Thiocystis violascens DSM 198: one gene and its partners. The protein of the gene in region 2 interacts with the protein of the main gene of each other region in a pairwise test. Links are inferred from orthologs where the notes say so. Each region holds a gene or a part of one and is shown on either strand. Other genes may lie near its edges. The genes, in order: ybgC, acpP and bioH.

The links.
Region 1: the proteins of acpP (region 2) and ybgC interact in binary tests that used the Escherichia coli proteins (3 or more experiments, as listed by UniProt). The link is inferred for Thiocystis violascens DSM 198 from one-to-one orthologs.
Region 3: the proteins of acpP (region 2) and bioH interact in binary tests that used the Escherichia coli proteins (3 or more experiments, as listed by UniProt). The link is inferred for Thiocystis violascens DSM 198 from one-to-one orthologs.

What each region holds. Positions count from the first base shown.
Region 1 is NC_018012.1:1,950,611-1,960,972, forward strand. Bases 3,668-6,556 are described here. They hold ybgC (tol-pal system-associated acyl-CoA thioesterase), read right to left. Parts: upstream 5,399-6,556; coding sequence 4,937-5,398; downstream 3,668-4,936. Other genes in these bases: tolA (cell envelope integrity protein TolA), read right to left, coding at 3,668-3,788; tolR (protein TolR), read right to left, coding at 3,791-4,234; tolQ (protein TolQ), read right to left, coding at 4,256-4,930; THIVI_RS24635 (hypothetical protein), read left to right, coding at 5,610-5,771; THIVI_RS08710 (methyltransferase family protein), read left to right, coding at 5,829-6,320. Also shown: tol-pal system protein YbgF, read right to left, coding at 1-346; peptidoglycan-associated lipoprotein Pal, read right to left, coding at 359-907; Tol-Pal system beta propeller repeat protein TolB, read right to left, coding at 1,185-2,495; more of tolA, read right to left, coding at 2,511-3,667; more of THIVI_RS08715, read left to right, coding at 6,557-9,116; THIVI_RS08720 (DUF4342 domain-containing protein), read left to right, coding at 9,215-9,532; THIVI_RS08725 (hypothetical protein), read left to right, coding at 9,592-9,804; THIVI_RS24640 (hypothetical protein), read right to left, coding at 9,956-10,096; THIVI_RS08730 (ferritin), read right to left, coding at 10,120-10,362.
Region 2 is NC_018012.1:15,877-20,108, reverse strand. The notes cover bases 1,409-4,232. They hold acpP (acyl carrier protein), read right to left. Parts: upstream 3,027-4,232; coding sequence 2,790-3,026; downstream 1,409-2,789. Other genes in these bases: fabD (ACP S-malonyltransferase), read right to left, coding at 3,904-4,232; fabG (3-oxoacyl-ACP reductase FabG), read right to left, coding at 3,171-3,911; fabF (beta-ketoacyl-ACP synthase II), read right to left, coding at 1,460-2,698. Also shown: endolytic transglycosylase MltG, read right to left, coding at 1-547; pabC (aminodeoxychorismate lyase), read right to left, coding at 557-1,375. UniProt on the Escherichia coli protein: Carrier of the growing fatty acid chain in fatty acid biosynthesis.
Region 3 is NC_018012.1:1,919,640-1,930,109, reverse strand. The notes cover bases 4,427-7,423. They hold bioH (pimeloyl-ACP methyl ester esterase BioH), read right to left. Parts: upstream 6,312-7,423; coding sequence 5,541-6,311; downstream 4,427-5,540. Other genes in these bases: bioF (8-amino-7-oxononanoate synthase), read right to left, coding at 6,321-7,423; bioC (malonyl-ACP O-methyltransferase BioC), read right to left, coding at 4,684-5,544; bioD (dethiobiotin synthase), read right to left, coding at 4,427-4,687. Also shown: carB (carbamoyl-phosphate synthase large subunit), read left to right, coding at 1-2,525; transcription elongation factor GreA, read left to right, coding at 2,643-3,119; THIVI_RS08550 (Rpn family recombination-promoting nuclease/putative transposase), read right to left, coding at 3,116-3,994; more of bioD, read right to left, coding at 4,007-4,426; more of bioF, read right to left, coding at 7,424-7,493; biotin synthase BioB, read right to left, coding at 7,528-8,529; THIVI_RS08520 (ComF family protein), read left to right, coding at 8,654-9,364; THIVI_RS08515 (YfiM family lipoprotein), read right to left, coding at 9,372-10,470. UniProt on the Escherichia coli protein: The physiological role of BioH is to remove the methyl group introduced by BioC when the pimeloyl moiety is complete. It allows to synthesize pimeloyl-ACP via the fatty acid synthetic pathway through the hydrolysis of the ester bonds of pimeloyl-ACP esters.

The DNA of each region.
Region 1 (10,362 bases), 1.9 Mb from region 2 along the record:
CGGGCAGGGTCGGTTGCTGACCGCCGCTGCCTGTCGGCGCCGTCCCTTGCGGATCGGAGCGGCTCGCGTTTAGTCGGGAGTCGATGTCGAGATACTGGTCGCGCTGCTGACGCTGGAGTTTGTCGATGTCGAAGCGTTGCGTTTCGAGCATGCCGCGCAGTTCCTGCATCTCTATTTGCAGGCGCTGCACTTGCAGCAGCAGTTCGGAACCGCTTTGATTTTCCAGAATCCGCTCAAGACGCCCGACCCGCCCTTCGAGCAACGAGGGCTCCGCGGCAAGCGCGCCGGATTGGAATGCCACGAGACAAGCGCCAGCGAGAAACGGCAGGATCGAGTGGTGTTTCACGGTCGAGGCTCCTTAGTACTGAATGACGACGCGACGATTGGCGCGCCAGGACGGTTCGCCGTGTCCCGCGTCGGCGGGGCGCTCCTCGCCATAACTCAGGGTGGACATCCGGTCCGGCGGAACGCCTTCGGCGAGCAGGAAGCGACGCACGGCATCGGCGCGCTGATCGCCGAGCGACAGGTTGTATTCGCGGGTGCCGCGTTCGTCGGTATGACCTTCCAGCGTCACGCGGCGACCCGCGTTGGTGCCCAGATAGGTCGCGTGGGTGCGCATCAGGGGGATGAACTCGGGTTTGATGTCCACCGTGTCATAGTCGAAATAGATGGTTCGGCGATACAGCGGATTGGATGGATCCTCCCAAGGACCGGCATAGGTTGGTCGGGTTGATTCGACGCTCCTGCCGACCTCCGATGCGGCGGGCGCGGTGATCTGGGCCGCCGCGGAGGCGTCCGAGACCGTCCGTTGGGGAGGCGTCGAGCAGCCGCCAAGAGTCAGAATGGCGATCAGACCAACGCACGGGAGCGCGATCCAGGAGAAAACGTGGTGCGGAGAGCGTGTCATGATGCCGCGTGATCCTTTAGGTGATTTCCGGAACAGACTTTACCGATTTTCCGTTCGTCCTTCGACCCTTCGGCTCCGCTCAGGACTCAGGACGAACGGAAAATTTGCAGCCTCGGAGCCTGAAGCCGTTCGTGGCGAGACAGAAGCCGTTCGTGGCGAGACAGAAGCCGTTCGTGGCGAGGCAGAAGCCGTTCGTGGTGAGGCACTCGAACCACGAATGGGTTCAGGCGGATCACTAGACAGCCAGGTTTTGATATGCAATTTTTCGGAAATCGCCTTAGCGGATGAAGGGTGACCAGGCCGGCTCGCGAACCTGACCCGAGTCCTGGGAGAGTCGCTGATTGCCTCCGCCTTCCACGGACGCGGCGGCCAGTACCCCGCGACCGCCATGGATCGTCGCGTAGATGACCATGCTGCCGTTCGGCGCGAAACTCGGCGATTCGTCCAGCGTCCCGTTGCTGAGCAGACGGGTAATCCCGCGTTCGGTATCCAGAACCCCGATGCGAAAGGCCCCATTGATGCGGGTGACCATCGCGACCGAACGACCATCCGGCGCATAAGAGGCGCGCGCATTGTAGTCGCCATCGATACTGATCCGTTCGGCGGCACCGCCCGTGGCGGACATGCGATAGATCTGCGGACTGCCGCCCCGGTTGCTGGTGAAGATCAGATGACGGCCATCCGGCGACCAGGCGGGTTCGGTGTCGATCGCGAAATGGTCGGTGAGTCGGATGAGTTCTCGGCTCAGGAGATTCAACACGTAAATCTCCGAGTTACCGTCCTTCGAGAGCGTCATGGCGAGTCGCTGCCCCTCCGGCGAGAAGGCCGGCGAACCGTTGATGCCGGGATAACTGGCGACCAGATCGCGCCGCCCGCTGTTCAGGTCCTGCACATAGATGGCGGCGCGCCGGTTCTCGAACGAGACATAGGCAATGCGCTGGCCGTCCGGCGACCAGGCCGGCGACAGGATGGGCTCGGCGGATGAAACGATGGTCTGCGGATTGTCGCCGTCCGCGTCCGCAATTCGCAGGGTCACGGTCTGATTGTCGACGCTTCCGCTAGAGGTCACATAGGCGATGCGGGTCGCGGCCACGCCCGGCTGACGGGTCAGCTTTTCGTAGATGAGGTCGGCGATCAGATGCGCGGTGTGACGTAGCCCGGTCTTGCTGCCGACGAGGCTGGTGCTGGCCAATTCGTTGCCGCCGAGGACATCGTAGAGGCTGAAACTGATCCGAAAACCGGTGCCCTCGGGATCGATCTGCCCGATGACCAGACTATTCATCCCGAGCAGACTCCAGTCACGCAGATCCACCGCCTCGCGGGTGGTCGGCATGTCCAGCATGTCGCGCGTCGGCATCGGCTTGAACTTGCCGGTGCGGGCCAGATCGGCGCTGATCACAGCGGCGATGTCGACCGGCGGAATCAGGCCCTCGGAGACGCCGAAGGGGACGATGGCGATGGGCTGCGCGGCCTCGACGCCGCCTGTGATTTCGATGTTGAGCCGGGGCGCGGCTGAACCGACGCCAACCCCGGTCAGGCTCAGGACGAAGGCGAGAACGATGAGCGGCAAGCGCTGATATCTGCTCATGATGAGAGATCCCTGTTAAGGCGAAAAGGTGAGATCGAACTCTCGGAAGCGTTCAAATGTCGGACCGGATGGCACGGGTAACGGCGAGGCGTTATAGACCGCGGCGATCACGGATTGATCGAATGACGTGTTGCCGCTGCTCTTGATCAGACGCACGCTATTCGGAACGACATCGCCGCCGGGAATCAGCCGTGCCGAGACGACCGTGACCAGATCGCGACCCGTCGCGGGCGGGCGGGTCCAGAACTGACGGACCCGGTCGCGGATCACCGGGATATAGCGATCGGCCTCGCGCGCGAGTTGCTCGGAGGCCAGCGCGGACAGCAGGTCTTCCTCGCGCGTGCGCTGCGACTCTTCGGCCGTCTCCTGGCGTGCGCTACGTTCGGCATTGGCGCGCGCCGCTTGTTCGCGCGCCTGATGGGCGATGTCCTCGGCGAGTCGGCGTTCCTCGTCCTCGGCCATGCGCGTGGCTTCCCGCGCGATCCGTTCCTGGCGCGCGGCTTCGGCGGCACGGCGCTCCCGTTCGCGTTCGCGTTCGGCCTGACGCCGCGCCAACTCGGCGGCCGCCCGCAGACGCTCCCGTTCGGACGCCATTTCGCGCGCCGCTTCCTCTGCGCGCCGCTGTTCCTCTTGGGCGCGGGCGCGGGCCTCCTCGGCGAGACGCTCTTCTTCGGCCTGCCGGCGCGCGAGCGCCTCGGCCTGACGTCTGGCTTCCGCCTCGGCCGCGCGACGCGCCTCGATAGCTTCTTGCCGGGCCGCTTCCGCCTGACGTTCGGCGTCTTGTTCCGCCTGACGGCGCGCGGTCTCCTGGGCCTGACGTTGCGCTTCCAACTCGGCTTGACGCTGAGCTTCCAACTCCACCTGACGTTGGGCCTCGCGCTGCTCGGCTTCGCGTGCCTGACGTTGCGCGGCCTGTTCGGCCGCGCGCAGGGCGTTCTCTTCCGCTTCGCGCTGGGCCTGTTCCTCGGCCGCGCGTTCCGCCTGCCGGGCGGTTTCGGCCGCCTCCGCGCGTTGCGCCTCGGCCAGACGCGCCGCCTCCGCTTCGCCCGCGCGCGCCTCCCCCGTCGACGCCGGATCGTCCGGGCGCCCGGCATCGCTGGATTGAATATCGGCCACCATGGATTCGAGCGCGCGATCCGACACGATGCTGGCCAGAACGACCCTGGACCGGCTGCCGGCATCGACCGTGGGCCGCGTGAACTGGGCGCTCACGAAAAACAGCAGCCCGAAGAGCAGATGCAGCCCCAGCGACCAGTACAAGGCCCGAGGATTGCGCCGCAGGATCTGCCACATGATTAAGGCTCGCGACGCTCCGGCGGCACGGTGATCAACCCCACCTCCGGCGCGCCCGCCTTCTGTGCGATCGCCATGACCCGCACCACCCGGCCATAATCCACGCGGTGATCCGCCCGCACCAGAATGGGCGTCTCCGGTTTGTAATCGAGCACGACGCGCACCCGATCATAGAGAATTTGATCGCTCGCCGGCTGATGCTTGTCCTTGCCGACATCGATGTAATAGTCGCCGAACTCGTCCACGGTGATGACCACGGATTCGATGGTCGGGCTGGCGAGTCCGCCGGTCTTTTCCTGGGGCAGATTGACCTTGACCCCCATGGTGATTAGGGGCGCGGTGACCATGAAGATCACCAGCAGCACCAGCATCACATCGATGTAAGGCACGACATTGATCTCGGCCATCAGCCGGCGGCGGTTGCGACTGCGCTTGTGCTTGATCATGGCGTCGAGGCTCCCCGCACCTCAGCCCCGCCCCTGACGCTGAAGCAGGGTCGAAAACTCCTCCATGAATTCCTCGTAACGGTTGTTGAGCCGCTCGACCTGATTGGCATAACGGTTATAGGCAACGACCGCCGGAATGGCCGCGAACAAACCGATGGCGGTCGCGACCAGCGCCTCGGAGATACCGGGCGCGACCAGCGCCAGGGTCGCCTGTTCGACGTTGCCGAGCGCATGAAACGCCTGCATGATGCCCCAGACGGTGCCGAACAGACCGATATAGGGGCTGGTGGAACCGACCGTGGCCAGGAAGGCGAGATTGGTCTCCAGCCGATCCATCTCGCGGCTCAAGGCGACGCGCATGGAGCGTTCGGACCCTTGCAGGATCGCCATCATGTCGTTGCCCTCGACCTTGCGCATGCGCACGTATTCCTTGAATCCGGCACGGAAGATGGCGGCCAGTCCCTGATTGCCCTTCTCGTCCTGACCCAGTTCCTGATAGAGCGCGCTGAGATCGCCGCCGGACCAGAACCGCTCCTCGAAGGCGAGGGCCGTCTTGCGGGCCTTCGCGAGGATTCGGCCGCGATCCAGGATCATGGTCCAGGAGATGACGGACGCCGCCAGCAGCACCAGCAGTACCAACTGGACGACGAGGCTGGCATGCAGGATCAGATTCAGTAGCGACAGATCGGTGGTCATGACGTCTTACTCCACGGACGCCGGCGACGGACGGCCGGTTCCAGCTAAAATTCCGGACACGAGCGCGGCCGGCAGACGGCGGGGCCGCAAGGTACCGGCATCGATACAGGCGACGTTCACGGTCCCCTGGCAGCAGAGCGCGCCGTCCGCGTCGCGGAGGATCTCCTGCGCGAAGGTCAGACTGGCGCCCCCGATGTGCGCGAGGGCGGAGCGCACCGTCAGCAGGTCATTGAACCGCGCCGGCGTCCGATAATCGAGTTCAACCCGACGCACCGTGAACAGAATGCCCTCGTCCCGGCGCAGCGCATCCTGCTCATAGCCCAGGGCGCGCAGCCACTCGCTGCGGCCCCGTTCCAGGAAGCGCAGATAATTGGCATAAAAGACCACGCCGGCCGCGTCCGTATCCTCGTAGTAGATACGCACGGGCCAATCGAAGGTTGCCTTGGGATCGTCGCGGGATGTCGGCATCTTGTCGGAAGGCGGGCTGGCTCGCTCAAAAGATATTGAGTTTAGCGGAAACGACTGGTCAGGGCATCTTGTCCCTAGGGGCGCTCCCATGGGTAATGACGAAGCTGCCAGAATACAGGTACGCTAACAGACATGGCTCACGCTCCTGGCAGCGACGTCCCACCCAGCGCGTGTTTCGCGGACACGCGGCATCACACAGAAGGAAAACACCATGAGCACGATCGTCATCGACACGCTTCGCGAATCGGAATTGAGACTGGAAGTCCGCATTGCCGAGGCCAAAACGGAATTGACCCGTTGGGTCATCGGCGCGGGCGTCCTGCAAACCACCGTGATTATTGGCGTCCTGATGAAAGTGGCGAAGATGGTTTAGGTGGTGTCCGCAAAATCTTGTCCAGAAATCCCGCTTCCACGCATTTAGGAAACCACCATGTCACGTCTCTTCTTTCTCCAGGGCAAACGCGGCGAGTATCTCGTCGTGATCCAATTCGTGCTCTTCTTCGTCTTTGTGATGATGCCCGCCTGGAACCCGCTCGCGACGCCGGCCCTGCTCGACACCCTGGCCATTCCGCGCGGAATCGCACTCGTCCTGCTAGGACTCTTTGCGCTGCTGCTCGGCGGTCTGGGCTCGGTCCACATCCGGGACTATCTCACTCCCCTGCCCTATCCAGTCGACCACAGTCAACTGGTCCAGCATGGTGTCTATAATTGGGTTCGGCATCCGCTCTACGCCAGCCAACTCTTCGCCGCCCTGGGCTGGACACTCTACAGCCTGAGCCTCACGCATCTGCTGATTCTGGTCATCGGCTTTTTCTTTTTCGATTACAAGGCGGGAAAGGAAGAAGGCTGGCTCACGGAACGTCATCCCGAGTATGCGGACTATGCGCGGCGGGTGCGTAAGTTCATTCCCTTTGTCTATTGATCCGCGATGAACGACTCGATGCAAGCCGCCGACCAGGAAAGTCGACTCCTGTCCATCCTGCAAGCCTTCGCGCGCGAGTCGCGACTGCCGGAGCCGCCCGAGGGAATCGGCCTGGACACCCGGCTGGAAACGGACCTGGGGCTCGACAGTCTGAGCCGCTCGGAACTGATCGCGCGGGTCGAGGCCGGTCTCGGCGTCCATCTTCGGGATGAGGCGCTGCTGGCCGCGACGGCGCGCGATCTGCTCGGTCTGGCGCGCGCTGGCGCGGGTTTGACGGGCACGGTCGCGGCCGCGCCGACCATGACGACGCGTCGCGGCGCGGGCATTCCAACCGAAGCGCTCACCCTGCCAGACGCGCTCCTCTGGCACGGGGAGCGGCACGGTTCCCGGATTCACATTACCTATTACGACAGCGACGACCAAGCACATCCCATCACCTATGCCGACCTGATCAAGGGCGCCTCGCAAGTGGCGGGGCGTTTGAAACAGGCGGGTCTGAGCGTCGGCGGAACGGTGGCGATCATGCTGCCCACGGGACCGGAGTATTTCTTCGGTTTCTTCGGCATCCTGGCCGCCGGCGGCGTGCCAGTGCCCATTTATCCGCCCGCGCGGCCCCAGCAGATCGAGGACCATCTGCGCCGACACGCACGGATCCTCGACAACGCGGGCACAACGATCTTGATCACGGTGCCGGAGGCGCGCGCGGTTGCCCGGCTCCTGCGGCTCCAGGTTGCCTCCCTGCGCGAGATCATCACCCTGGAAGGACTCGACGCGGAGGCGCCGGAGACGAACTGGGCGCGCCCCGACCCGCAAGACATCGCCTTCCTGCAATACACCTCGGGCAGTACCGGCGATCCCAAGGGCGTGGTGCTCTCCCACGCGGATCTGCTGGCCAACATCCGCGCCATGGGCGAGGCGGTCGCGATCGGCCCGGACGATGTCTTCGTCAGTTGGCTACCGCTCTATCACGACATGGGGCTGATCGGGGCCTGGCTCGGCAGTCTCTATTTCGGCATTCCGCTGATCTCGATGTCGCCCCTGGCCTTTCTGGCGCGTCCGCGGCGCTGGCTGCAGGCGATTCACCGACATCGCGGCACCCTCTCGGCAGCACCCAACTTTGCCTACGAACTCTGTCTGGCGCGTCTCTCCGATGCGCAACTGGATGGGCTGGATCTTGGCAGTTGGCGGCGCGCCTTCAATGGCGCCGAGCCGGTCAGCGCCCAGACCCTGCGCCGTTTCGCCGAGCGTTTCGCACCCTATGGGCTGCGGCCCGATGCGCTGGCGCCCGTCTATGGTCTGGCGGAGGCGGCGGTTGGGCTGGCCTTTCCACCGGCGGATCTCGGTCCACGCATCGACTGTATCGACCGCGCCCGTTTCGCCAGTTCCGGTTATGCCCTGCCGGTTGGGTGCGACGATCCGGAGGCGATGGACGTCGTCGCCTGCGGACGAGCGTTGCCAGGCTATCGGGTTCGTATCGTCGATGAAACAGGCGGCGAGCGGCCCGAGCGCCATGAGGGACTGCTTCAGTTTCAGGGACCGTCCGCGACCCGTGGCTATTATCGCAATCCGGAAGCCACCGCGCGGCTGATCCGCGACGGCTGGCACGAGACCGGCGACCGCGCCTATCTGGCCGGCGGCGACATCCATCTGACCGGACGGGTCAAGGATCTGATCATCCGCGGCGGGCGCAATCTCTATCCCTACGAGGTCGAACAGGCCTTGGGCGAGTTGCCGGGCGTGCGCAAGGGCTGCGTCGTCGCCTTTGCCGCGCTGGACCCGAAACAGGGCAGCGAACGGCTGGTGATCGTGGCCGAAAGCAAGGAACGCGACCCCGCGCGACGCCGGGCGCTGATGCAACGAATGCGCGAACGCGCGACCGACATCCTCGGTCTGCCGCCCGACGAGATCGTGCTGGCCCCACCGCGCTCGGTGCTCAAGACCTCCAGCGGCAAACTGCGCCGTGGTGACATGCGCGCGCGCTATCTCGCCGGCAACCTCCTGGAGGGACCGTCCCGCCCGCTCTGGCAACTCGTGCGGGTGGGCGGCTCGGCGTTCATGAGCCGACTGCGGCGTTTGCCCGGAACCCTCTATGCCGGTTACGCCTGGACGATCTTTTATCTCATCGCCCCCTGGTTCTGGATCGCCACCATGCTCGCCCCGCGTCTGCACTGGCGCTGGACGCTGTTGCGATTCGGGATCCGACTGCTGCGCCGACTGGCGTTCGTCCGCCTGACGGTCATGGGCCGGGAACACATCCCACCGCCGGGCAGCCCCTATGTCCTGGTCGCCAATCATCAAAGTTATCTGGATGCGCTCGCGCTCATCGAAACCTTCGAGCAACCCATCCGCTTCGTCGCCAAACGCGAGCTCATGCGCAACCCGCTGGTCGGACGCTTTCTGGCACGCATGGGCACTTTTTTCGTCGACCGCTTCGACCTCCAGCGCAGCGGTTCGGAGTCCGCGCGGATCGGCGAGGCGCTGGCGCACGGCGCAACCCTCGGATTTTTCCCGGAAGGCACCTTTCGCGAACAGCCGGGGCTGTTGCCCTTCCGCATGGGCGCCTTCGCGGCAGCGGCCCAGGCGGGGGTGCCGGTGGTTCCCGTCACGCTCGTCGGCACACGGGAACTCATGCCAGGCGATCGTTTCAAACCGCGACCGGGACAGGCCCAGGCGGTCATCGGCCCGCCGCTGATGCCCGCGGGCAACGACTGGGGGTCAGCCGTCGAACTGCGGGATGCGGCAAGGGCGGAGATCGCCGAACAACTGGAAAGACACGAACGCACGCGGCTTCTTTAGCAAGTGACAGATCGACTTCAAACCAGTTAAAGTTCGCTGTTAACGGCCAGATTCATCACGGCCAACCCGCTCTGGTCGCCATGACGAGGTAGCGAGAAATGAGAAACGACACTGGACGCCCCCTGTCCGAGGAAATCACCGTCGCCGGTTCGGCGCTGGTGGATAAGGTCAAGGATCTGGTCCTGAAGGGGAATGTCCGGCGCCTCATCGTGCGCCGGCCAAATGGCAAGGTGCTGGTCGATATTCCGCTCACCGCGGGAGTCGGTGTCGCTGGCGTGCTCACGCTGCTCGCCCCGATGCTTACCGCGCTCGCTGCCATGGGCGCGCTGTTCGCCCAGTTCCGCATCGAGATCGAGCGCGACCTTAACGCCTCATCCGAACAGACCGACTTCGACCGCAAGGATCGCGATCGGTAACGACACGACCAGATTCCATCCCGCACACCATCCCTTACCACAGCAGCACGAGAGTCAAGATGCAGCAAGTCAAGAAGACCGCCGAATACACCATTTTCCAGAAGAAATCCGGACGCTACGCCGTGATGGCGCGCAAAAGCAGAAAGCCGATCAATGGCGAGGAGAAACAGAACATCCTCGTGGCCGAGGAATTGATCAAACTGCCCGACCCCAAGGTCGTCTCCGCCGAACCCGAAGCCGAGTCCACCGGCGAGGAAGCCGCCACGGACTGATCCGACCCGCTCCGGATGCGGTTCGCGTCGTTTTCCACCGATCCGAACCGCGTGCCGATCAAGCGTGATCGGAGACAGGGTTCGGAACGGTCGCGTTCGATGCCTGTCGTACCGTCGGTCCGACGCAAACAGACCATCACGGTCTGTCCCGTCAGGACGGGAAAGCGTGAGAAAACAGGCCGATTACCGAGACTTCGGCGCGGCTGGATACCTTGGTCTTGCGCTTCGGACATTTTTTACAGCGCTTCTGATCAAGGTACTTCTTGCAGCATTTATCGGATTTTTTGCTCATCTCGAACCTCGTGCGCCGGCAATTCAGGCCGCGCTCGCGGTCGATGCGGTTCCCGCCGCAGATCCCATCTGTTTCGCGAGGCTCGCTAGCTCGTTATCGATCATCAAAAGCGACTGTCCCTGATCGCCGAAGAGACGCGCCCGGCCCAGGATGTCCTTGACCGTCGCCTCTTCCTCGATCTGCTCGGTGACGAACCACTGGAAAAAGATGTGGGTCGCATGATCCTTTTGCGCCAAGGCGAAATCGACGATGTCGTTAATCGCGGC
Region 2 (4,232 bases):
CCAGCGCGCGACGCAGAACATCCAGCCCCCCGGTCTTGCCTGGAAAGCGATAGGTATCTGGAAAAAACCGGCCCTCGGGATGCTCTCCAGCCCGCCCGAGTTGGGACATCAATGCCTCGTCGGTCAGATTCGCGAGCGAATCGCCGCCAAGCCGCGGATGAGCGTCGATGGTCGCGAGTGCCTGACGGAAGGTCCAGCCCTCGACCAGCACGATGGAATATTCGATCACCTGGCCCGAGGTGATGCGCTCCAGCACCTGCGGCGGGGTCATGGTGGCCGTCAGCTCGAATTCGCCAGCCTTGATGCGCGCCTGATCGCCCTGCAGATAGGCCAGCGCGATGAAATACCAAGGATGTCTCAGGATGCCCCGGTCGGTCATGCGGCGCGCGAGCGCGCGGAGCGAGGTGCCCTTGGGGATGTCGAGGGTCATGCTTTCGGCCGGCAGGGTGACCGGCGCGGTCACGAAGCGGCGATAATCGATTGTCAGGACGGCCAGCAGGGATCCTGCGGCAATCAGGAAAACGAAGAGGCTGGTGCGCCAGATCATCGAACAAAATCATCCCGGTGTTTGAGCGGCCTGTCGGACAGCGTCCAACAGAGACCAGGGCAAACGCGTTAGGTCGAACGAATGCCCCGCGAGTTCCCGCACGGGCCAGATGCCCACGATGGCGTTGGTGAGGAACAATCCCCGCGCGAGGCTGAGATCGGCGGGTTCGAGCCGTGACTCGACGCAGTCAAGACCCGATTGAGCCGCCAGATCCATGGTCAAGGCCCGCCGGGTTCCGGCGATCCCGCTACGATCGACCGGCGGTGTCAGAAGCCGCCTCCCATCCCACAGAAAGAGATTGGTCCGGGTGCCGCCGACGACACCACCGGACGGATCGAGCATCAGTCCCTCGGCAATCGTCGGATCGCTCCATTCGCGACTGCCCAGGACGGAATCCAGCCGGTTCAGGTGCTTGATCCCAGCCAGCGCGGGATTGATGGAGGCGGGAGTGCGGCAGTAACGGACTGAGACGCCCTCCTCCCAGGATCCGAGCGGATCGAGAGGCAAGGGATAGGTCAGCAGGATGCGCCGCGGTTGCGGCGAGTCTGGCGGACGATAGCCTCTGCCGCCGCGCCCTCGGGTCAGGATCAGTTTCAGCACGCCGTCATCCAGTCCGTGCGCCGCGTCGGCAATCTCCGCAGCCAGGCTTTTCGGGTCGGGCGATGGAATCCCCAGTCGACCGGCCCCGCACGCAAGTCGGTCGAGATGCCGCTGCCATTGACAGGGACGCTCGTCCCGAAGCCGGATGGTCTCGAACAGACCATCCCCGTACTGCAAACCCCGATCGACGACCTCGAGCAGATCCTGACCCCGGCCATCGACCAACACCCGCAACGGGCCACCGCTCCTAGCGGAAAATCCCCGTGTCGACACCATTGGCTTGACTTTTCAATGGGTCCATCGAAACCCGAATCAGGCGCGACGGAAGGCCAGCGTCCCGTTCGTGCCGCCAAAACCGAAGGAATTGGAGATCGCGACATCGATCTTCATCTCGCGCGCCGTGTTAGGCACGCAGTCGAGATCGCAATCCGGGTCCGGCGTCGAGTAATTGATGGTCGGCGGCGCGACCTGATCGCGTAGCGCCAGGATAGTGAAGATCGCCTCGGCGCCACCGGCCGCGCCCAGCATGTGCCCGGTCATGGACTTGGTCGAGCTCACCGCCAGCTTGTAGGCATACTCGCCAAAGGCGCGCTTGATGGCCTTGGTCTCGGCGATATCGCCCGCCGGAGTGGCGGTGCCGTGGGCGTTGATGTAGTCCACCTGCTCCAGATTCAGACCCGCGTCGTTCAGGGCCAGCAACATACAATCGCAGGCGCCCTCGCCGGTCTCCGACGGAGCGGTCATGTGATAGGCGTCGGAGTTCATGCCAACGCCGACCAGCTCGGCATAGATGTGCGCGCCACGCGCCTTGGCCCGCTCGTATTCTTCCAGCACCACGACCCCGGCACCATCGCTGAGGACGAAGCCGTCGCGTTCCTTGTCGAAGGGGCGGCTGGCTCCCTCGGGATCGTCGTTGCGGGTCGAGAGCGCGCGCGCGGCGGCGAAACCGCCCAGCCCGACCGGCGAGGTCGCCATCTCGGCGCCGCCCGCGATCATGACATCCACATAGCCGTGGCGGATCATGATGGCCGCCTCGCCAATGTTGTGCGAACCGGTGCTACAGGCCGAAACGATGGAGTAATTCGGTCCCTTGAGCCCGAATTTAATCGACAGATTGCCAGCCACCATGTTGATGATGTTGGCTGGGACAAAGAAAGGCGAGATGCGCCGCGGCCCTTTATCCCGATACGCCTGGTAGTTGTTCTCGATGCCGGTGATGCCGCCGATGCCCGAACCGATGGCGACACCGATGCGCCGACGGTTGGAGTCGTCGATCGTCAGACCGGAATCGGCGATGGCCTGACAGCCCGCCACCATGCCGTAATGGATAAATTTATCCATCTTCTTGGCTTCTTTTTCCGAGATATATTCGCTCGGATCGAAGCCGTAGATCGGCCCGCCGAAGCGGGTGCTGAACGGTTCGATATCGAAGTGGGTAATCGGTTTAATCCCACTCTTGCCGGCCAGGATGCTCTCCCACGAGGACTTGACGTCCAGACCAACCGGAGCCACAAGGCCCAATCCAGTGACGACTACCCTTCTGCCTGCCATTACGTACCTCTATCGTTCAGAACGCCACAGTCGACGCGCCCGAGCCGCGCACCGTGCGTCGCACAGCCCCGCGCGGTTCGAAATTTCGAAATCAAGCCTGATGCGCGTTGATGTAGTTGATGGCCTGCTGGACCGTCGTGATCTTTTCCGCGTCTTCGTCCGGAATCTCGGTTTCGAATTCTTCCTCGAGCGCCATGACCAATTCCACGGTATCGAGAGAGTCCGCGCCCAGATCGTCCACGAAAGACGCTTCGGCGGTGACTTCCTCTTCCTTGACACCCAATTGTTCGATCACGATTTTACGAACTCGATCTTCAACGCTGCTCATAGGAACGATTCCTCACGGATGAATAAAAAAGGCCCTTGCTGGACCACGCGGTATTCTAGTGACAAACGATGGCCGATGAAAGCTGCGCGATGAACGGCTGCCATTCCCGGTCTTCTTTCAAGTGACTGATTGAATTCCTTCAACTCACGCCATGTGCATACCGCCATTCACGTGGAGCGTTTCCCCGGTGATATAGGCGCCCGCCGCGGAGGCCAGAAAGACCGCCGCGCCGGCGATCTCCTCGGGTTTTCCCAAACGTCCGAGCGGGATGGCGCCAAGCAGGGTCTCGCGCTGCGCATCCGGCAGGGCGCGGGTCATATCGGTATCGATGAAACCCGGCGCGATACAGTTGACCGTGATCGCGCGGGAGCCGACCTCGCGGGCCAGCGCCTTGGTGAAGCCCATCATCCCAGCCTTGGCGGCGGCATAATTGGCCTGACCGGCATTGCCCATGGCGCCGACCACCGAGGCGATATTAATGATGCGACCCTTGCGGGCCTTGGTCATGGCACGCAGACAGCCCTTCGAGAGCCGATAGACCGAACTCAGATTAGTGTCGATCACCGCGTCCCATTCGTCGTCCTTCATGCGCATCAGCAGATTGTCGCGGGTGATGCCGGCGTTGTTGACCAGGATGGTCGGCGCGCCGAGCTGTTCGGTGACCTGACTCAACGCGGCGTCCACCGATGCCTGATCCGAGACATTCAGCACCAGACCGATGCCCGGATAGCCGGCATCGCTCAGCGCCTGCGCAATGCCAGCCGCGCCGACCTCGGTGGTGGCCGTGCCGGCGACCCTGGCGCCCTGTTCGGCCAGCGCCATCAGAATGGCGCGGCCAATCCCGCGCGAAGCGCCGGTGACGAGTGCGATTTCATCGTTAAGCATGGGCTGTCATCTCCAGTGCCGCGTCCAGTGTCTTGGGGTCGAAGACCGGCAGCGTCGTCAGGTTGTCGTCGATACGTTTGCAGAGTCCGGTCAAAACCTTGCCTGGACCGCACTCTATGGCTCTTGTCACCCCTTGCGCCGTGACCGAACGAACCGTCTCGACCCAGCGCACGGGGCTGTAAAGCTGCCTGACCAGGAGATCGCGCAGCGCCTCGACACTGTCGGCGGGCGCGACATTCACGTTATGAATGACCGGGACAGTCGGCAAGGACAGGGGGACATCCGCCAGTCGTTGCGCCAGACGCTCGGCGGCGGGACGCA
Region 3 (10,470 bases), 1.9 Mb from region 2 along the record:
TCATCATCTGCTCGATCGAGAACTTCGATCCCATGGGCGTGCATACCGGCGATTCCATCACGGTCGCCCCGGCCCAGACCCTGACCGACCGCGAATATCAGATCATGCGCAACGCCGCCATCGCGGTGTTGCGCGAGATCGGCGTCGACACCGGCGGCTCGAACGTGCAGTTCGCGATCAATCCGGCCGACGGGCGGATGATCATCATCGAGATGAACCCGCGGGTCTCGCGTTCCTCGGCGCTGGCCTCCAAAGCGACCGGTTTCCCGATCGCCAAGGTCGCCGCCAAGCTGGCCGTGGGCTACACGCTCGACGAGTTGCGCAACGAGATCACCGGCGGCACCACCCCGGCCTCGTTCGAGCCGAGCATCGACTATGTCGTCACCAAGATCCCGCGTTTCGCCTTCGAGAAATTTCCCTTGGCCGATGCCCGTCTGACCACCCAGATGAAATCGGTGGGTGAGGTCATGGCCATCGGACGGACCTTTCAGGAGTCGCTGCAGAAGGCGATCCGGGGTCTGGAAATCGATCGCTACGGACTCGATGAAATCGTCGACCTTGCCGATCCAGACGCCATCGACACGATCCGGCTGGAGGTGCGCCAGACCGGCGCCGAGCGCATCTTCTATGTGGCCGATGCCTTCCGCGTGGGTATCAGTCTGGAGGAAATCCACGAACTGAGCTGGATCGACCCCTGGTTTCTGGCCCAGATCGAGGATCTGGTTCGCGCCGAGGGCGAACTGTGCCTCGCGGGCCGTGCCGGTCTCACGCCCGAACGTCTGCGCGCGCTCAAGCGCCAGGGCTTCTCGGACCGCCGCATCGCCCATCTGGTGGGCGGCAAGGAAGGCGAGATCCGCGCGCTCCGGCATGAACAGGGCCTGCGCCCGGTCTTCAAACGGGTCGATACCTGCGCCGCCGAGTTCGCCTCCAGCACCGCCTATCTCTATTCCACCTACGAAGAGGAGTGCGAGGCCGACCCCAGCGATCGCCAGAAGATCATGGTGCTCGGCGGCGGGCCGAATCGTATCGGTCAGGGCATCGAGTTCGACTACTGCTGCGTTCATGCCGCCTTCGCCATGCGAGAGGACGGCTATGAAACCATTATGGTCAACTGCAACCCGGAGACCGTTTCCACCGATTACGACACCTCCGACCGACTCTATTTCGAGCCGCTGACCTTGGAGGACGTGCTGGAGATCGTCGACAAGGAGCGCCCGCTCGGCGTCATCGTCCAGTATGGCGGTCAGACCCCGTTGAAACTCGCGCGCGACCTGGAAGCGGCTGGCGTGCCCATTATCGGCACCAGCCCGGACTGTATCGACCTAGCCGAGGATCGCGAGCGTTTTCAGCAATTGATTCAGCAACTGGGTCTGCGCCAGCCGCCGAATGCCACGGCGCGCAGCGAAGCCGAGGCGGTCGCGAAGGCCGCCGACATCGGCTATCCGCTGGTGGTGCGTCCCTCCTATGTGCTGGGCGGGCGGGCGATGGAGATCGTCTTCGACGAGTCGGAACTCAACCGCTACATGCGCGAGGCGGTGCGGGTCTCCAACGAATCGCCGGTGCTGCTCGACCGCTTTCTCGACGACGCCATCGAGGTCGACGTGGACGCCATCTGCGACGGCACCGACGTGCTGATCGGCGGCATCATGGAACACATCGAACAGGCTGGCGTGCATTCGGGCGATTCGGCCTGCTCGCTGCCGCCCTATACGCTCTCGGCCTCGATCCAGGACCACATGCGCGAGCAGATGGCCCGCATGGCCCGCGCGCTGAACGTGGTTGGACTGATGAACGCGCAATTCGCCATCAAGGGCGATGACATCTACATTCTGGAGGTCAATCCCAGGGCGTCGCGCACCGTGCCTTTCGTCTCCAAGGCCATCGGCCTGGCGCTCGCCAAGGTCGCGGCCCGCTGCATGGTTGGCCGGACGCTGGCCGAGCAGGGTCTGCGGCGCGAGCTGAAGCCCAAGCACTATTTCGTCAAGGAGGCGGTGTTCCCCTTCGTCAAATTCCCCGGCGTGGACACCCTGCTCGGACCCGAAATGAAGTCCACCGGCGAGGTCATGGGGGTTGGCGAATCCTTCGGCGAGGCCTATGCCAAGGCGCAGGAAGGGGCCGGAAGTCTCCTGCCGCGACGCGGCGGCAAGGCCATGCTCAGTGTGCGCGAGGTGGACAAGACGCGCCTGATCCGGGTCGCGCGCGATCTCCTGGACTTCGGGTTCACGCTCTACGGCACCCATGGGACGGCGGCGGCGATCCGCGAGGCCGGTCTGGACTGTGTCGGCGTCAACAAGGTCGCCGAGGGGCGTCCGCATATCGTCGACATGATCAAGAACAACGAGATCGGCTTCATCGTCAACACGACCGAAGGTGCTAAGGCGATCGCCGATTCGGCCGCGATCCGCCGCGCCGCGCTCCAGCACAAAGTCCCCTATACCACGACCATCGCGGGCGCCGAGGCGACCTGTCTGGCGTTGAAACAACTGGACATCGTGAGCGTCAATCGGTTACAAGATCTTTACTGATTCGTGATTGGCGGGCGTTTTTTGGGCGCCCGCCATTTTTTTATAGAGAACCCGCAATGGGTTTGACCCGCCGCTGATGTTGTTTCAGGGCGGTGTCTCCAGACGAGGAAATCACCTATGAGCAAGGTCCCTCTGACCGCCAGGGGCGCTGAGAAATTGCGCGAGGAACTCGATCGGCTCAAGCGCATCGAGCGCCCACGCATCATCGAGGCAATCGCCGAGGCCCGCGCGCATGGCGATCTCAAGGAAAACGCCGAGTACCACGCGGCGCGCGAGCAGCAGAGTTTCGTCGAGGGCCGCATCAAGGACATCGACGGCAAGCTCTCGAATGCTCAGATCATCGACGTCACCCAGCTCCCGGCCACTGGGCGAGTGGTCTTTGGCGCGACGGTTCGCGTGCTTGAACTCGATAAGGAGGAAGAACTCAGCTATCAGATCGTCGGCGAGGACGAGGCCGATCTCAAGTTGGGCATGATCTCCATCGGCTCGCCCATCGCCCGTTGTCTGATCGGCAAGAGCGAGGGCGACGTGACGTCGCTTGCCGCGCCCGGCGGGGTTCGGGAGTTCGAGATCTTGGAAGTGCGGTACATTTAAGTTTCGTCCAAGACGTCATTCAGGGTCTGCGCGGTGAGTAACCGCTCCGACCAGAGCAGCAGAGTCTCGGCGTCGGCGGTGAGCACCCGTTGTCGCAACGACTTTCCGGGTGCACCAAATTTCAGCGCGATCAGACGTAGCAGGATGGCGGCTTCGCCTTCCTGCCGTCCTTCCTGCCGTCCTTCCTGCCGTCCTTCCTGTCGCCCTTCGGCAAAGACCTCTTGGTAAAAACGACTCTGTTTGAGATCGAGATCGGTCATTCCGAGCATGGTTTGAATTTCCTCGCGTGTCAGTTGAGGTAGTCGATAGACCACAATGGTTTCAATCAAATCCAACATCGTCGCTTCTGAAAGTTCCGCGCCAAGAACTCCCTTACGGGCTTGTCCGGCCAAAAGAACCGCCTGTTGGCAGGCTTTCTTCCTTGGGGCAATCAGCAGTTGGATCAATTGCAACCCCAGCGTCGGAGCCGGTCGCTCGCGCCAGTCGTTCAGATACACGCGTCGCACCTCTGGTGTACTGAGCAGCGAGTTGTATCTGGTATCCGGGCGTTCCGTTGCGCGGCTCGGATAGATCGCCACCGCCAGCCAGGGACGGCGCGGTACCGAGCGGTAAAGATACAGAAAAATCTCGGAGAAGAAACGTCCGTAAAAGTCATCGTCCGCCTGTGCCTGGATCTCCACAAAGATCAGTGGAGCTGATAGCGTTTCGGTCGGAGGAATCAACAATCCATCGAGACGAAAGGCGGTCTGTTTGACCTCCTCGGCACGGAATTCATAACGGCAGGCATCGGCGATTTCGATCTCGATCTCGGCCAATTCAAGCACCAGCGTGGGTAGTGCCTGAAATAGTCGGAAAAACAGGTTGTCCGTTTTCATGGTAGACCAGAATCAAGCTGGATCAAGCAATTTAGTGCACAGGAAGGCGGCGATCTGAGCCGGCTCCGCGTGATCGAGCCAGGGTACGACGCCCAGACAGGGCGCATCAAGCAGTGCAGTCAGAGTCGCGAGATTCTCGTCAAGCACCAGCATCCCGGGATCGACCTGATTGCCGATCCAGCCGATCAGGCGGGCGTCGCTGGACTGGATGCGTTCGGCGGTCAGTAATGCGTGATTGAGGCAGCCGAGCTTGAGCCCAACCACCAGGATGACGGGGAGTTCGAGCGCGGTCGGAAGATCGCTGAGCGAGAGGTCCGCCCCCAGGGGAACCCGCCAGCCGCCGACCCCTTCCACCACCACCAGATCCGCCCTGGCGTCCAGCGCACCGTAGGCGCGGACAATCGCCGCCAGATCGATCACGACGCCGGCCGTGGCGGCCGCCAGATGCGGCGCGATCGACGGGGCGAAGGCGTAGGGATTGATCCGCTCATAAGGCTCCCGGCTGCTGCCCTGTTTCTGCAAGGCTAGTGCGTCCGCGTTGCGCAGGCCGTCAGGCGTTAGCGCACAGCCGGACGCGACCGGCTTCATGCCGAGAACACGCAACCCAGCCGCCTGTAGAGCGGCCATCAGCCCGACGCTGATCGCGGTCTTGCCGCAGCCGGTATCGGTACCGGTGACGAAGACGCCGCTCATATCCGACCGCCCGAGCGTCCCCGTCCGCCGATGGCGCTGAGCGGGATTGTGATACCGCCCGCGCCGGGTTTCTGCTCCGGCACCCAGGCGTGACCGTAAACCACTTCATAGCTGGCGGGCAGTCGTCCGGCGTCACGGTAATTCTCGTAGGCCCGTTCGACCGCCGCGAGTCGCGCGCGTCCGGTGAGCGTGCGCGGGCGTTCATGGGTGGCGTTGTGGGCGCCGAGGAGCTTGAGATCCCGCATCAGGTCGCGCGCGTGCGTGTAGGTCAGGGTCAGGCGCTCGACATCCATGACCGGGTCGGCGAAGCGCGCCCGGACCAGTGCATCGCCGATGTCGTGCATGTCCAGAAAGGGGCTGACATGCGAGTCGCCGTCCACCTCGCTCCACGCCTGGCGCAGTTCCTTGAGCGTATCCGGACCGAAGGTGGTGAACATGAAAAGTCCGCCCGGACGCAACACCCGCAGACACTCGTCAAAGGCCCGTTCCAGGTCGCACCACTGAAGCGTGGCGTTCGAGACGATCAGATCCACCGCGCCATCGGCCAGCGGCAATGCTTCGGCATCGGCGCAGACGCACCACGGACGGCGCAGCCAGCCGCCGCGTTTGCGTGCCTGGAGCAACATCCCGTGCGCGAAATCCAACGCGATCACCCGCGCCCGGCGGTAGCGGCGATGCAGCGCGCCGACCGCATACCCGGTGCCCGCGCCCAGATCCAGGATGCGTTGGGGTTCGAGCCGAACATAGTCGAGCCGTTCCAGCAGTCGATCCGCGATTTCGCGCTGAAGCACGGCGACCCTGTCGTAGTGCGTCGCGGCGCGCTCGAAGCCGCGGCGCGCGCGTTCTTTGTCGATCATGCCGCCGGCTCGGCGAGAAAGGATCGGATCGCCCGCGCGGTCTCGACCGGGTGTGACAGATGCGGCGCGTGGGCGGCGCCGGCGATGAGCTGAGTCCGCGCGCCCGGCATCAGGATCTCGATGCGTTCGGCAACCTTGGCCGGAACCAGTGCATCGTGGTCGCCGAACAGCCAGAGCGCGGGACAGCGCAGATCCGGGAGTCGGCCGCGCAGGTCTTCGTCGCGCAGCAGATCCAGGCCCAGCGACAGGGCGGCGGGGTTGGGGGCCGGTTGGCTGGCGAGTGCCTCGCGCAGGGTGCGCAGAACCTCGCGGGCGGAGTCGCTACCGCGCACCTGGAGCGCCAGGAAGCGGGCGAGCGTGGCGGCGGGATCGGCGGCCAGTTCCTGATGGAACTGATCGAGCGTCGTCTCCGGCATGGCCGGCGTCCAGTCCGCCGCGCGCACGAAACGGGGCGTGGCGGTCAGCAGGACGAGCCCCGCGACCCGCTTGGGCGCGCGCAGCGCGGCGGCGAGCGCGACCAATCCGCCGAGCGACCAACCGAGCCAGACCGCCTGTTCGGGCGCCGCGTCCAGACAGGCGTCGGCCCAACTCCAGAGGCTGTCGAGCGCGGGTGGGAAGGGGCTGTGGCCGTGTCCGGGGAGTTCGATCCGGTGCTGGTTCAGTCCGTTCCAGGTGTCCGCCGGGCAAGCATCCCAGACGGCGGCGTTCATGCCCCAGCCATGCAGCATGACGAGGTCTTGGTGGGCGGTAGGGAGATTGATTGGCATAGGGTGTTTTCAGTGGTCGGTTGGCAGTTCGGCCAGGGCATCCAGAAGTCGATCGACATCGGCTTCGGCATGGGCGGCGGAGAAGGTGATGCGCAGTCGGGCGGCGCCTTCGGATACCGTCGGCGGGCGGATGGCGCCGACCAGAATTCCAGCCGCTTCCAATGCCTGGCTCCAGCCGATGGCGCGCTCTGCGCTGCCGGCGAGCAGAGGCTGAATCGGCGTGAGCGAATCGGTGAGTTGCAGACCGAACTGATCCGCGCCCTGTCTGAAGCGTGCAATCAGCATCTGGAGCCGCTCGCGACGCCAGTCTTCGCGTTCGGCCAGCCGCAGGCTCGCGCGGGTGGCCTCGGCGAGCGCCGGCGGGGTGGCGGTGGTGTAGATGTAGCTGCGGGCGCGCTGGATCAGCGTTTCGATCAGATCTTCCGATCCTGCGACGAAGGCGCCGAAGGTACCGAATGATTTGCCCAGGGTGCCCATGAGGATGGTCGTCTCGTCCGGGTTAAGACCGAAGTGGTCCAACGAGCCGCGCCCGCCGTGTCCGAGCACGCCGAGCCCATGAGCATCGTCGACCAGCAGCCAGGCGCCGGCTTGATGGGCGAGCCGCGCGAGCGCGGGCAGCGGGGCCAGGTCGCCGTCCATGCTGAACACGCCGTCGGTGGCGATCATCCGGGTCTGGCCGCCTTTGAGCAGGCGGTCGAGTCCGGCGCTGTCCGCATGCGGATAGCGGCGCAGGGTGGCGCGCGACAACTGCGCGCCATCGAGCAGCGAGGCGTGGTTGAGCCGATCCTCGAAGACGGTGTCGCCGCGTCCGGCCAGCGCCGCGATGACCCCGAGATTGGCCATGTAGCCGGTCGAGAAAAGGAGCGCGCGTGGATAGCCGGTGAACTCGGCCAGCGCCTCTTCCAGGGCGTGATGGGCCGCGCTGTGACCGTTCACCAGATGGGCCGCGCCGCTGCCCACGCCCCAGCGTTCGGCGCCGCGCTGCAAGGCGGCGATCACCTCAGGATGGTTGGCAAGCCCCAGATAGTCGTTGCTGCAGAAGCTCAGCAGGGGCCGGCCATCGACGATGGCGCGCGGTTGCTGCGGGGCGTCCTGGACGCGTCGGCGGCGGTAGAGGTGCGCGGCCTTCAGTTGGTCGAGCCGGGTGCGGAGATCCTTGATTGGAGGCTGGTCGTGGTGCATGTGGTCGATTGAGATTTCCGACTTCCTGGGGGGGCTACTCTTTGTGACAAGCCCCTGGTTCGGTACGCTCGGCGTCGACTTCTTCAAAGGTCAGACCCAAACGCGCAAAGAGCGCGCGGTCACGGTCGGCTTCGGCATTGGACGCGGTCAGCAGGCGCTCGCCATAAAAGATGGAGTTGGCGCCGGCGAGAAAACACAGCGCCTGTAACTCGTCGCTCATCTCGTGACGACCGGCGGACAGTCGCACATGGGAGGCCGGCATCAGGATGCGAGTGGCGGCGACCACGCGCACGAACTCGAAGGGATCGAGCGCGGCCTGACCGAAGAGCGGGGTGCCTTCGACCTGGACCAGCAGGTTGATCGGTACCGACTCCGGGTGGGCGGGCAGGTTGGTGAGCTGGCGGAGCATGGAGGCGCGGTCGCGACGCGATTCGCCCATGCCGAGAATGCCGCCGCTACAGGTTTTGAGCCCAACCTCGCGGACATGCTCCAGGGTGTCGAGCCGGTCCTGATAGGTGCGGGTGGTGATGACCTGGCCGTAGAACTCGGGCGAGGTGTCCAGATTATGATTGTAGTAATCCAGCCCGGCATCCTTGAGCCGGCGCGCCTGGGGGCCGGTGAGCATGCCGAGCGTGACGCAGGTTTCCATCCCGAGCGCGTGGACGCCTTCGATCATGGCGACCACCTGGTCCAGGTTGTTGTCGGTCGGATTGCGCCAGGCCGCGCCCATGCAGAAGCGGGTCGCGCCCTCGGCGCAGGCGGCGCGGGCGGCGGTCAGCACGTCGTCGAGCGGCAGCAGGCGTTCGCGTTCCAGATTGGTGTCGTGGTGCGCGCTCTGGGCGCAATAGCCGCAGTCTTCGGGGCAGGCGCCGGTCTTGATGCTGAGCAGGGTGCTGACCTGAATCCGGTTGGGATCGAAATGGGCGCGGTGGGTGCTTTGAGCCTTGAACAGAAGATCGTTCAGGGGTTGGTCGAGCAGCGTCTGAATCTCGTCGATGGTCCAGTCGTGGCGAATGGCGGACTTGCGTGATGGCATGGTTTGGGTTGCGATATCGGTGTTAAGTGCGCGATCGGGCGAGCAGGATCGGCTGGCACAAAAGAGGGCTATCCTAGATCGCGTGGCTCCCTTGTCAACTAATCTTTGCTTTTTTGGTTTACAGATGATTCAAACAATCGCTTTGGCGTCTCTGATCTCGGTCCTGTTTCCCGCGACCTGCGTGCTGTGCGGGGCACCGGGCGTGGGCGGTCGGGATCTCTGCGCCGGTTGCGATGCCGAACTGCCGCGGAATCGGGCGTCGTGCTTCCGCTGCGCGCTGCCGTTAGAGGGGTCGGTTCCTCCAGGAATGCTCTGCGGGCGGTGTCAGAAAAAAGCCCCGCCCTTTGAACGCTGTATCACGGTCTTTCGCTATGAGTCGGCCGTGCCGTCGCTGGTGGTCGGGGCGAAGTTTCGCGGTCGGCTAAATTTCGCGCGGTTGCTCGGGCAGTGTCTGGCCGAGACGATTCGGGAGCATGCCCTGGCGTTGCCGGATGTCTTGGTACCGGTTCCGCTGCATTCCGGGCGGCTGCGCGAGCGTGGCTACAATCAGGCGCTCGAAATTGCCCGGGCGCTTGGCCGGGAGCTGGATTTACCGGTCGATGCAAAGTGTTGTATCCGGATCGCGGCAACGCAGCCCCAAGTCGGACTCGATCCGCGCGCGCGCCGTCGCAACCTCCGTGGGGCATTCGCCTTGACCCGTCAGCCGCCCTGGAGACGGGTGGCGATCGTGGACGATGTGGTGACTACCGGCAGCACCGTGGCCGAATTGAGCCGTGACTTTCTCAAGGCCGGGGTGGAGCAGGTCGATGTCTGGGCCGTGGCGCGGACGTCCTGATGCGGTATCAGAGTTCCCGAAACAGCCGACGGGCATCGATCCGGCGATCGATGTGGGCGATGATGCGTTGATAGTCGGCCTGGCTGGTACCGCTAAAGTTCGCCGCGAACGTCTGTTGGTCGATGCCTTCGGGTAGTCCATCGATGGCTGGCATGAAATCGTCCTCGGCCAAACCCTGTCTGGCGATCCGTTGCAGGCGCCTGGCGTCCTCCCGGTTGCCGGTCGCGAGCCGAGCAAGCCGAATCCCGGCGCGGTTGGCGGCCATGTCGGCGAAGCTGAAACCGCTGCCGCCGTTGGCGTCGGACATCTCCTTGTACCAGCCGACCATCCCGGACAGCGTGTCGTCTCCCTGGATCGCCAGGGCCGCCGAGGTCATGAAATGCTGGCTCAGATCCTGACGCCCACGCAACAGAACCGGATGGGGGCGGGACGCCTTCGGGCTGGCCGTGGCGTCCGCCGGATCGCGGATGGTCCGACCGTTCACATAGGCGGCCAGGACCATGAAGATGGCGCGATTCTCGGCGATCGGATCGGCGTCCGCAGGTTGCGCCCCGGCCCTGGACAGGAGATGTGCGAGCAGATCGGCGAGTTGGACCGGCCCGCGTCTGGTGCGATCCGCCAGCATCTTCGTCAGGTCGTTTTGATAACGCAGCAGATTCGGCAAATCGGCATCGGCGACGAAACCGCTGCCGATGCGCTCCAGCAGATGGGGGCGCCATTCGTAGACGATGCGCATCCGGTCGTCTTCAAGGTCGACCTGTTGGAGCAGTTGGCTATTCACCACGGCCGCCAGGGCACGCTCCGCCAGTGCCTGAACCAGCGTCCCAGGGAGCGGAACCCCGCCCAGCCGGGCCGTCTCGATCTTCGGCAGGGAGCCATTCGCGACCAGTCCCAGTTCCAGGTTGACGAAGCTGCCGCGCGGGTTCCAGGGTAGGGCTAGCGAGGCGTCGATGGTGGCGCGACCCGCGTCCAGGCGAACTGCCGCGCGTCCCTGACCGAAGCGGCCGAGCAGTTCGTTGGCGAGCAGAGTGGCCTCGCGCTCGGAAAGTCCGATCGTCATCAATTCGCCAGGCTGCCGGCCCCGAGGACGATTGGCGGCGACCCAG